Linked DNA regions of Saccharibacillus brassicae. The protein of the gene in region 1 interacts with the protein of each later gene in a pairwise test. Links are inferred from orthologs where the notes say so. Each region holds a gene or a part of one and is shown on either strand. Other genes may lie near its edges.

What was found. Proteins that work in one complex are often made in the same cells at the same time.
Region 2: the proteins of nadE (region 1) and dnaA interact in binary tests that used the Escherichia coli proteins (3 or more experiments, as listed by UniProt). The link is inferred for Saccharibacillus brassicae from one-to-one orthologs.

The regions. Positions count from the first base shown.
Region 1 is NZ_CP041217.1:3,352,134-3,360,280, forward strand. The notes cover bases 5,297-8,147. They hold nadE (NAD(+) synthase), read left to right. Parts: upstream 5,297-6,239; coding sequence 6,240-7,055; downstream 7,056-8,147. Other genes in these bases: FFV09_RS13930 (two-component system sensor histidine kinase NtrB), read left to right, coding at 5,297-5,472; FFV09_RS13935 (BrxA/BrxB family bacilliredoxin), read left to right, coding at 5,590-6,024; acpS (holo-ACP synthase), read left to right, coding at 7,227-7,622; mutY (A/G-specific adenine glycosylase), read left to right, coding at 7,715-8,147. In the rest of the region: FFV09_RS13915 (MDR family MFS transporter), read left to right, coding at 1-1,194; FFV09_RS13920 (MarR family winged helix-turn-helix transcriptional regulator), read right to left, coding at 1,499-1,966; FFV09_RS13925 (BaiN/RdsA family NAD(P)/FAD-dependent oxidoreductase), read right to left, coding at 2,255-3,529; more of FFV09_RS13930, read left to right, coding at 3,760-5,296. UniProt on the Escherichia coli protein: Catalyzes the ATP-dependent amidation of deamido-NAD to form NAD. Uses ammonia as a nitrogen source.
Region 2 is NZ_CP041217.1:2,543,685-2,547,663, forward strand. Bases 1-2,850 are described here. They hold dnaA (chromosomal replication initiator protein DnaA), read left to right. Parts: upstream 1-672; coding sequence 673-2,028; downstream 2,029-2,850. Other genes in these bases: dnaN (DNA polymerase III subunit beta), read left to right, coding at 2,186-2,850. Also shown: more of dnaN, read left to right, coding at 2,851-3,328; S4 domain-containing protein YaaA, read left to right, coding at 3,478-3,696; DNA replication/repair protein RecF, read left to right, coding at 3,798-3,979. UniProt on the Escherichia coli protein: Plays an essential in the initiation and regulation of chromosomal replication. Binds in an ATP-dependent fashion to the origin of replication (oriC) to initiate formation of the DNA replication initiation complex once per cell cycle.

The sequences.
Region 1 (8,147 bases):
ATGGAGCAGCTAATTGCGTTCCGCGCCCTGCAGGGCATCGGCGCGGGCGCCGTTATTCCGGTCACCTACACGATCGTGGGCGACCTCTACAAAATGGAGGAACGCGGCAAAGTGCAGGGCATGATCAGTTCGGTCTGGGGCATCGCGTCCCTGGTCGGGCCGCTGCTGGGCGGTTATCTGGTCGATACCTTTTCGTGGCGCTGGATTTTCGGTATCAACGTGCCGTTCGGCCTGCTGGCCGTCCTGTTTATCGCGCTGTTCCTCAAGGAAGAACGGACGCGCAAAAAAGCGAACATCGACTGGGCCGGCGCCGCGACCTTCACGATCGGCATGACGACGCTGCTGCTGGCGCTGACGTCCGGCGGGCAGAGCGCGGCCTGGGATTCGCCGCTCATGATCGGCCTGCTGGCGGGATCGATCGCCATGCTGGCCGCGTTCGTCTGGATCGAGAGCCGGGCAGCCGAGCCGATGGTGCCGCTGAAGCTGTTCCGTATACGCGACATTGCCTTCTCAAGCCTGGGCGCGATCTTCGTCAGTACGCTGCTGATCGGCTTGACGACGTATATTCCGCTCTGGGTACAGGGCGTGCAGCAGGGCAGCGCCGTGCTGTCGGGCATGCTGCTCGCGCCAATGTCGCTCACCTGGATCATCGGCTCGTTCGTGGGCGGACGCATGATCGCCAAAAGCGGCGCACGCGGCGCTGCCGTGATCGGCTTGGCGGCGCTTGTCGCAGGCAGCGCCGGCGTGGCGCTGATGGGCGGCCATTCGCCGGTCTACGTGCTGCCGCTGCTCATGCTGGTACTCGGTCTCGGCTTCGGCATGTCGCTCACGGTGTTCGCGATCGTGGCGCAGTCGTCGGTCGGCTATTCGATGCGCGGCGCCTCGACGGCGCTGAACACGTTTCTGCGCACGCTCGGCCAGACGCTTGGCGTCGCCTTCTTCGGTACGCTGCTTAACGCTTCGCTGCTGTCGAACACGGCCGGCGGCGATTCTTCCGGCGTCAGCGAAGCGGAGATCAACGCGCTGCTGTCGGAACATACGCGCGCCGAGATGTCCGCGGACCGGCTCGGCAGCCTGTCGGGCGTGCTGGAGAGCGGACTGCACAGCCTGTTTATCGTCATGCTCGTGCTGACGGCGATCGGCCTGCTGGCGGTGCTGCCGCTGAGCAAGCGCCCTCCGGCGCCGAGCGAGTGACAGCAGCTTTGCCTACGAAAAAGACGATTTCCCGTGCCTCGAAACGGGAAATCGTCTTTTTGCGTGCGGGCAGCGAAGAGGAGGACAGCAGCAGGGAGAAAGCGCGGCAATCGCTGCCGAGACCGCTGCCGGTCGGGCGCAAACATTGAGAAATATTTCACTTAATCATCCGCAAAAGATTCTGCCTGACCGATCCGCAGCTGCCGCCGGACGGATCGCGGAACTTATCGTTTTACGCATCGCCGGGCCTGCTACCGCGTCGGTCGTCGCCGAACGCGGACGCTCCCGACGCCGGAGCGCCGCTTTATTTGCGCGCCGACGGGGACAGTCGTTCCGCTTCCATGCCCATTTTTTTGAGCAGCGTAATCAGTTGGAGCATTTCTTCCTCTTCGAGGCCGCTGAGCGCGTTCGTGAGACGTTCGGCGTAGTGGGGATAAGCGTCGTCCATCAGCGCCCGGCCTTTGTCGGTCAGTTCGGCATAGATGACGCGGCGGTCGGTCGGGCACGGTTGGCGAACGAGCAGGCCGTGGCGTTCCAGCTTGTCGATCACGTACGTGACGTTGCCGCTCTGGAGCAGCAGCTTCGCCCCGATCTGTTGAATCGGCTGTTGGCCTTTGAAATAGAGAACTTCCAGAACGGCAAACGCCGTAGGATTGAAGCCTTGAATCTTGCTGCCGCTGACGGCATGTTCGCTGACGCTTTTGAACGACTTGGCGAATACCCGGTACAGATGCAGGGACAATTCGGTATCTCGTGCTGAAGCATGGATCATTGCGTCTCCGCCCTTTCAAATTTTGGTAGATGGTTTATATTTATCTTAGTTCAGTCTCAACATTTGAGAACATGTCATTTGTCACAGTTTTTCTTTTTAACTATTAAAATTTTTTGTACTTTTGTGAAATCTTCAAATTTAAAGTGATCTCGGTCACATGTATGAAAAAGAAATCGGGGAAACGCACGCAAAAAGCCGGTCCGCGCTCAAAAAGCGCAGACCGGCCCGGAGGGCGGATATTCGGCGGAGCAGCCGGTTACGGCCGTCTCCGCTTCGCCCGGCAGAGGATCAACCGTGCAAAGCCGCGGCCCGTTCGGCTGCGCTCGTGCCGGCCGCATGGCCGGTCGAGAACGCCGCCGTAATGTTATAGCCGCCCGTGTAGCCGTGGATGTCCAGCAGCTCGCCGCAGAAATACAGGCCGGCGGTCAGCTTGGACTCAAGCGTCGACGGGTCGACTTCCTTGAGCTGGACGCCGCCGCCCGTGACGAACGCGTCTTCGATCGACAGCGTGCCGTTCACGGGAACCGGAAACGCTTTGATCAGCTTGGACAATTCGATCCATTTGAGCTTGGGGATGTTGTCGTGCGTCAGCATCTCGTCGAGTTCCGCGCGCACGAGCAGCAGCGGAATAAGCTTCTCCGGCACCGCCGTTTTCAGCACGTTTTTGATCGCTTTCTTGGGATCGGCGGCTGTCAGGTTCAGCGTCTCCCGGTATACGTCGTCCGCGCTGCGGTCCGGCATCAGATCGACCGTTACCCGCACCGTGCCGCCGGCCTGCTTGTCCAGCTCCTTGACGACGTACTGGCTGCACCGCAGCGCCGCCGGACCGGACAGGCCGAAATGCGTGAACAGCATGTCGCCGACGTGCGTGACAAGCTTTTTGCCTTTGGCGTTCCAGACCGTCAGCTCGATCTCGCGCAGCGACAGCCCCTGCAGCTCCTTGCTCTGGATAAAAGCGGCTCCGGACGTCAGCGGCACTTCGGTCGGGAACAGCTTCGTAATCGTATGCCCCGCTTCTTCCGCCCACGGATACCCGTCGCCGGTCGACCCGGTTTTGGGAACCGACTTGCCGCCGACCGCCGCGATCACGCAGGGCGCGGACAGTTCGCTTCCGTCCTTCAGCCGCACGCCCGCCGCCTGGCCGTTCTCATACAGAATGCGCGCAACCGGAGTGTTGATCCGCACTTCGACGCCAAGCGAACGAATTCGCCCGACCAGCGCGTCCACCACCGTCTTCGCCCGGTCGCTGACCGGGAACATGCGTCCGTTGTCTTCTTCCTTCAGGGCAATGCCCAATCCTTCGAAAAACGCGATAATGTCGCGGCTGCCGAACTGCGCCAGCGCGCTGTACAAAAACCGGCCGTTGCCGGGAATCCACTTGATCAGTTCGTCGTATTCCTTGTTGTTCGTGACATTGCAGCGTCCTCCGCCCGAGATGCCGAGCTTGCGTCCGAGTTTGTCTCCTTTGTCGAGCAGCAGCACGCGGGCACCGCGTTCTCCGGCCGCGGCTGCGGCCATCAGTCCCGCCGATCCTCCGCCGACGACGATTACTTCATAATCCAACTTGCATCTTCCTTTTCCATGAATTGATTTCCTATAGGATAACATAAAAGGCCGACGGAACGTGCCGAATCGACACGAAATTTGCTCAGGCGACCCAGATCCATTGAACAGGAAGAATGAGTATGTTTTAATCAAAGCATATGTCTTCTTCTTGAAAATGGAAAATTTCGGATCTGTCGGTCCGATTTTCTTCAAACGCGCTGCGCATCCCAAAAAGGAGGTACGGTTCGGTGGAACTTTTCAAAGTACTCGTCATTCAAGTCCTGTTCGCTTCGCTCCCGGTTCTGCTCGTTCCTTCATTCGAAACGTTCGTTCGCACACGTGCCCTGCGGCTGCTGCGCCGCAGCGGCGGCGATTCCGTCGGTCTCGCTTTTACGTTCGCGAGCGCGGCTTCGCTGCTGCTGTGCTGGATGCTCGACGCCGGAAGTCCGCGCATCGACGGGCATCTGTCCCTGCTGCCGACCGGCATGGGCATTTTGTACGGCGTGCCGAGAGCCCGCTTCCCGCTTATCGCGCTGTATGCGCTGGTCGGGTATATCTTCTCCGCGGCCGGAGAGATGCCTTACGTCTGGATCGAAGCGCTGGCCCTGCTGCTGCTCGCACTCGGCCGCACGCGGCTGCTGGACATGCGCCGGTCTTACCGCCGCCTGCTGATCGCTGCGTGGCTGATTGTCGCTTACGTGCCGCATGCCGCGTTCCACGTACGGGAAGAGACGCTCGGCGGCGGCACTTTCTGGGGAGCTTTTCCGATGGTGTCGATCGAACTTATGGCCGCATTCACCGCCGCGCTGCTGCTGCTGTATTCCCGCCGGGACGTGCAGGATCGCTACTCGATGAGCGCGCAGGCGATCACGATGCGCGAACGCATGCTTGAAGAAGAGCGGAAGCTGCAGTCGTTCATGGGAACGCTGCCGGGCTACGCGCTTGCGCTTGACCGTGCGGGCCTGATTAGCGAAATCAACGATCAGGCGTACAGCGCAATCGTGCAGCGGGCTCCTTCCTTCAACCGGCAGATGCTGATCGGGCGCAGCTTCTCCGACCTGATGGGCGCGCTCGGTATGCAAGCCGATCCGGTGTTCCTCGAGGCGCTGGACCTGACGTTTCGCGAAAATAAGAGTGTCGAGCGGACGCTCGTCTTCGGTGCCCGCAAGTTCCGCCTCTATTTGTCGCCGACCCATACGCAGGGCGGACAAGTGGGCGGCGCGATGTGCAGCATCTATGAAGTGACGGAGATCGAACGCATGCGCACGGAACTCGAGAATATGAACCGGCTCAGCCTGATCGGGCAGATGGCGGCGGGCGTGACGCATGAAGTCCGTAATCCGATGGCCGTCGTGCGCGGATACCTGCAAATTTTGCAGCGCAAAACGCCGGAAGAATACGAACATTATTACAAAATCGTGCTGGAGGAACTCGACCGCGCCGGCGGCATCATCGACGATTTCCTGTCGCTTGCCCGCACGTCGTCGGGAGAGAAAGAGAACCGCAGCCTGCGTTCGGTGCTGGACGATTTGTGGCCGCTGCTGCAGGCGGACGCGAACCTGCGCGGCCAGCAGATCCGCTTCGAAGACGGCAAGGACGGCGAGGCGATGCCGATGCACGCCGGCGAGATCAAGCAGCTGGTGCTGAATCTGGCCCGCAACGCGCTGGAAGCGATGGACGAAAAAGGCGAGCTGGTCATCTTCGCCGAGCAGACGGAAGAATCGATCGTGCTGAGGGTGACAGACAACGGGCCGGGTATCCCGGAAGAGACGCTCCAGCAGATCCGCCAGCCGTTTTTTACGACGAAAAAGACGGGGACCGGCCTCGGCCTCGCTCTCTGCTCGGGCATCGCGGAGCGGCATGGCGGCCAGCTGTCGATTCAATCGACGGTCGGCGTGGGCACGGAGGTTCGGGTCGAATTCGCGCGGGCGCGGCAGGCCGAGCCTGTCGGCAAAGCGTGAAAACGGCCGGACCGGTTTCGGGCGAAGAACGGGAATCCTTACGGGAAACGGCTTTCCTTTCGTTAGGAGGAACGGTATAATGGAAGCACATCAACAATTTGAAGGAGTGAATCGAATATGGCTATGTCTTTCGATCAATATATGCGCGACATGATTCAACCGATGCGCGATGAACTGACTTCCCTCGGCATTCAGGAACTGCGCACGCCGGAAGAAGTGGAAGCGAACCTTCCGAACGCTTCGGGTACGAGCCTTGTCGTGATCAATTCCGTCTGCGGCTGCGCCGCCGGACAATGCCGCCCGGGCGTAGCCCAGGCGCTTCAGCACGAGAAAGTTCCGACCAACCTGTTTACCGTGTTTGCCGGTCAGGACAAGGAAGCGACGGCTCAGGCCCGCGAATATTTCGCGCCGTTCCCGCCTTCCTCGCCTTCGATCGCGCTGTTCAAGGACGGCGAACTGGTGCACTTTATCGAGCGCCACGGCATCGAAGACCGCTCCGCGGTCGAGATCGCCGAAGAACTGACCCAGAAGTTCGACGAATTCTGCGGCTGATTCATAAGCGCGAATTTTGGCTCTCCAAGCTCCGGCGGACCCCGTGTCCGGCCGGGGCTTTTTACATGCTCAGGAGCGCGCTTCAAGACCGGATCGGGCAAAAAAAGGCCGCGTAAGTTCGATGTCAGGCTCTTGCGGGTATAATGATGAAGAGAGGTATCATCCAATTCGTCCGGGAGCGGCCGCTTCCGGACCTTCGAAGGAGCGAGTGTATCATGAGTTTGCAGCAGCAGATCATTGCCGAATTGGGCGTGCAGCCCGCTATTGACCCGGAAGCGGAGATCCGCAAACGGGTAGACTTTCTCAAGCAGTACGTGCTCGGTTCCGGCACGAACGGCCTGCTGATCGCGATCAGCGGCGGCGTGGACAGCGCGGTGGCCACCGGCCTGTGCAAGCGGGCGACGGACGAACTGAGCGAAGAGACGGGCAAGGAATACATCACGCTTGGCGTGTTCCAGCCTTACGGCGAGCAGTCCGATATCGAGCACAGCTACGCGACGGCCAAAGCGTTCGGCCTGACCCATACGGTCGAGACGAACATCGAAGATGCCGTCGACCATGTGTCTTCGACCGTCGAGCGAAGCTTCGAGAAGCTGGACATCAACAATCCGCGCAAAATGACGGACAAAGGCAAAGGCAATATCAAAGCGAGAACGCGCATGGTCGTGCAGTACGCGCTGTCGTTCGAGATGAACCTGCTCGTCGTCGGCACGGACCACGCTTCCGAAGCGATTACCGGCTTCTACACGAAGTGGGGCGACGGAGCGGTCGACGTGACGCCGCTGTCCACGCTGAACAAGCGCCAGGTCCGCCAGGTGGCGAGCGCGCTCGGCGTACCGGCCGAGATCGTGACCAAAGCGCCGACGGCCGGACTGTGGGTCGGACAGACCGACGAGACGGAACTCGGCATCACGTACGACGAGAACAGCGATTACCTGGAAGGCAAGGAAGTGTCGCCGAACGTCCAGTCGCTGCTGGAGAACTTCTACAAAAGAACGGCGCATAAGCGCAATCCGATTCCGGGCATCTGATTTCGGGACGGCAGCCAAGCGAAGGCCCGCTTAACGCGGGCCTTTTTGCGTGCGGGCGCGAAATCCGGAACGGAACTGGAGTTCGCCTGCCGCTCCTGCTACAATATAGGGCGAAGCCGCGGCATGACGCCGCGCGCAGCCGAAGACAGGCGACAGTGGAGGAATGCCGGAATGATTCACGGAATCGGTCACGATATATTGGAGATCGGCCGCGTGATCCGCCTGCTGGACGGGGCGCAGCGCGAACGCTTTTTGCACAGGGTGCTGACGCCGGCCGAACTTGAGATCGCGCGGGCGCGCGGGCCTAAGCTTGCGGAGTTCGTGTCGGGACGCTTCGCGGCCAAGGAAGCGATCGTCAAGGCGCTCGGGTGCGGCATCGGCCGGATCGTCGGATTCGAAGACATCGAGATCGTTCCCGGCGCGCTGGGCAAGCCCGGCGTGCGGCTGTCGGACGCGGCCTGGAGCCGGCTCGGCCTGCCGGGCGGGAACGGATACGCCATACATTTGAGCATTACGCATCAGCCGGCGATGGCTTCGGCTTTCGCCGTAGTGGAGAGGACGACATGATGACAGACCCCATAAAAGCGCACGGAAAAGAAGCAAACGAGACAGACGAAGCGATCGGACGGGAGCGGACGGCCTGGGAACGGATCGACGCGATCGAGACGGACGAGAGCAAGGCGTATTTCAGCCGCGAGCTGCTGATCTGGTACGATCGCAGCAAGCGCGACCTGCCGTGGCGCAGACACCGGGACCCGTATTTCATCTGGGTGTCGGAGATCATGCTCCAGCAGACCCGGGTCGATACGGTGATCCCGTATTTCCACCGGTTTATCGAACGGTTCCCGACGATTCGGGAACTTGCGGAAGCTCCGCAGGAAGACGTGGTGAAGATGTGGGAAGGGCTGGGCTATTACTCCCGCGCCCGCAATCTTCAGGCGGCGGCGCAGCAGATCGTGGAGCTGCACGACGGGCAGATGCCTTCGGAGCGCGAACACGTCTTCGCGCTCAAGGGAGTCGGCCCGTACACGGCCGGCGCCATTCTGAGCATCGCCTTCAACCGGCCGGAGCCGGCGGTCGACGGCAACGTCA
Region 2 (3,979 bases), 810 kb from region 1 along the record:
CACTCCCGTTCCATGCCTTCCTTCTCCCTCTTCCGATTCCCTCTCCGCTTTTTCGCTCGGCGGCGGCGGTCTTCCCACGCTTCCCTTCCTCGCCCTCGCATTTCGTCCTTCCCCAATTCGCGTTTTCCTGCTCTCCCTCTTTTGCCCCGGCTTTTTCGATTTTCCCGCTTGCGTGCCTGCTTGCTCGGCCTTTCCCAGCGCTTTGAAAGTTATCCACAATCGGCGTTTCAAGCTAGCAAAGGGCTGCCGTCCAAAACAACGTTTTTGCGTAATGCACTTTTCCACCATATTGCCTTTTGGCCTGTGCATAATTTTCGTCCGCCGATTTATTCACAGTTCGCTTCTGAACACGTTATGAACAATATCTTGTGGTGTGGATATCTATTATGCACAAGGTATTGGTATTGTGGATAATATAACGAGAAACGTTGAAATAGGCGGCTTCTTTTGCTATGATTAGATTACTTTTCGGTGTGAATATCCGGTTTTAGCCTCTATATTATCAACAGTCTGTGGATAAGGTTGTGCACAAGTTCAATTTATCCTTCTTTTTTTGTTCCCATTATTCTTGATAGTGGGGATAACCCTCTCTCGGCTTTCCAAATTTCCGAAAAATTTCGGCGGGTGCTCCGGCTCAAGCCACATCGTACGATTTCAAAGGAGTGACAGTTTGTGGACAGCCATACCGCTCAATTGTGGCAACAAATTCTATCGATCATCCAGACCAAGCTGAGCAAACCCAGCTTCGACACCTGGTTCAAAGCAACGGAAGTGATTCAACTGACCCAGGGCGCGCTGACCGTCTCGGCCCCGACAACGTTTGCCGTAGAGTGGCTGGAAAGCCGATATACGAAATTGGTGGCGCAGGTGGCGTTCGACGTGCTCGGACGCAGCGTGACCGTCAAGTTCGTCATCGAAGAACCCGGACATGAGGAAGAGTCGCTGCAAAGGCAATCTTCGCCGCCGCCGACGCCCGTTCAGGTCAGCGTCGAGGCGAATACGAACATGCTCAATCCGAAATATACGTTCGACACGTTCGTGATCGGCTCGGGCAACCGCTTTGCCCATGCCGCGTCGCTCGCCGTCGCCGAAGCGCCGGCAAAAGCCTATAATCCTCTGTTTTTGTATGGGGGAGTCGGCCTGGGGAAAACGCACTTGATGCATGCGATCGGCCATTACATTTTGCAGCACAATCCGAGCAGCCGCGTCGTGTACATCTCTTCGGAGAAATTCACGAACGAGTTCATCAACTCGATTCGCGACAACCGCGGGGAAAGTTTCCGGAACAAGTACCGGAATATCGACATCCTGCTGATCGACGACATCCAGTTCATCGCCGGCAAAGAGTCGACGCAGGAAGAGTTTTTCCATACGTTCAACGCGCTGCACGAGGAGAGCAAACAAATTATCATTTCCAGCGACCGGCCTCCCAAAGAGATTCCGACGCTGGAAGAACGTCTGCGTTCGAGGTTCGAGTGGGGGTTGATCACCGACATCCAGCCGCCGGATCTGGAGACGCGGATCGCGATTTTGCGCAAAAAGGCACGGGCGGAAAAGTTGGACGTCCCGAACGAAGCGATGATGTACATCGCGAATCAGATCGACACGAACATCCGTGAACTCGAAGGCGCGCTGATCCGCGTAGTCGCCTATTCGTCGCTGACGAACCAGGACGTGACCGCCCATCTGGCAGCCGAAGCGCTCAAGGATATCATTCCTTCCAGCCGGCCGCGGATTATTACGATCCAGGATATCCAGCAGCGGGTCGGCGAGTATTACAACTTGAAGATGGAAGACTTCAAAGCGAGAAAACGGACGAAGGCGATCGCGTTTCCCCGCCAGGTGGCCATGTATCTGTCGCGCGAGCTGACCGATTACTCGCTGCCCAAAATCGGCGAAGCTTTCGGCGGGCGGGACCATACGACCGTTATCCACGCGCACGAAAAAATCTCCCGGTCGTTGAAGATCGACCAGGAGCTGTCCAAAGTTGTCCACAGCCTTACGGAAAAAATCAAAAATCCGTCCTGAATAAGCAAAAAGCCTATGCACAACTTATACACATGTGGATAGGCTTAGTTTGTTATGTTTTTCGGGCTTTTTATGAGGTTATCCACATATCCAGTGCCCCTACTACTTTTACTATAAAGATCTTAAAGAATATATTATCTATTACAGGAGTGACGAGATGAAGATCAGCATTTCCAAATCCCACCTCAGCGACGCCATTCAACATGTATCCAAAGCCATTTCCAGCCGGACGACCATTCCGATTCTCGGAGGGATCAAATTCGACGTGGCTTATCACGGCGTGACCCTGACCGCAAGCGATACGGACATTTCGATCCAATCGTTCATTCCGGCCGAGCAGGACAACAAAACCGTCGTCGCTGTAGAAAAAGTCGGCAGCGTCGTGCTTCCGGCCAAATTTTTCGTGGAGATCATCAAAAAGCTGCCGACCTCGGAGATCGAGATGGAAGTGGGCAGCGGATTCCAGACCTTTATCCGCGCGGGCGCGACGGATATTCAACTCGTAGGCCTGGACCCGGAAGAGTTCCCGGTTCTGCCGAGCATCGAAGAAAATCGGGTCTTGTCCGTACCCGGCGATCTGCTGCGGCATATGATTCGTCAAACGGTGTTCTCGATTTCGACCCAGGAGACGACTCCGATTCTGACGGGCGTCATGTGGAGCCTCAAAGAAGGGCAGCTCAAATTCGTGGCGACGGACCGTCACCGTCTGGCGACGCGCACCGTACGCCTGGAAGGCACCGAAGATCTGGAATTCAACAACGTTGTCATTTCCGGCAAAACGCTGAACGAACTGAGCAAGATCATTCCGGACCAGAACACACTCGTGGACATCGTCGTCGCCGACAACCAGGTGCTGTTCAAAGTCGATCGCGTCCTGTTCTACTCGCGCATTCTCGACGGACTGTATCCGGACACGTCGAAGATCATCCCTTCGAGCCACAAGACGCGGCTGCTGCTCGACACGAAAAACCTGAGCGAGTCGATCGACCGCGCCTACCTGCTGTCCCGCGAAGAAAAAACGAACATCGTGCGCATGCAAACGCTCGAAGCGGGCGGCATCGAAATTTCGTCCAGCTCGACGGAACTCGGACGCGTGCAGGAAGAGATCCAGTTGGCGGAATTCGAAGGCGAGCAGCTTCGTCTGTCGTTCAACTCGAAATACATGCTCGACGTGCTCAAAGTCATCGAAAGCGAACAGTTGACGATCCGGTTCACAGGCGTCATGAGCCCGATCATCATCGAGCCGACGGACGACAGCAACAGCCTGTACATCATCCTCCCTTACCGGACGACCAACTAACTTTTTTTGGTTTTTGAACAAAAATCCAATTCCGAAGAAAAGGCAGCAGGCGGAGGGGAAGTTCCGGTGAAGCACCGGTCAGTAACGGAACTTCCCTGCAGCCTTCCAGCCTTTTCTTTTTGACACAACCCCGAAAGGAAGGCAAAATGATGAATGAAGTTTCGATTCGCACGGAGTATATCAAGCTCGACACGTTTCTCAAGCTGGCCGACTGCATCTCCACCGGAGGCAGCGCCAAAATACTGATTGCCGAAGGCCTGATCAAGGTCAACGGGGAAAACGAAGAACGCCGCGGACGCAAGCTCTATCCGGGAGACACGGTCGAAGTGGACGGGGAAGACTCCTTCAAGGTGGTCCGGGAAGGCTGAGTCTTTCGCTCCGCAGCCGTTATCCACAAGCAGCGTACAAGATCCGCAAAGGGCGGGTTATCCACTATCCACAGCAGACGGGGCGGCTTTGCGACGTGCAAATGCGGCCCCGTCTTCATTTTGCGGCGGCGCACAGGAGGCATCGAAACCACGTGCAAGTTAGAGACATCGCACTCAAAAATTACCGCAACTACGACGAACTGAAACTGGAAAACTTCGGAAGCGTCAACCTGATGATCGGTCGCAACGCGCAGGGCAAAACGAATCTGCTGGAGTCGCTGTT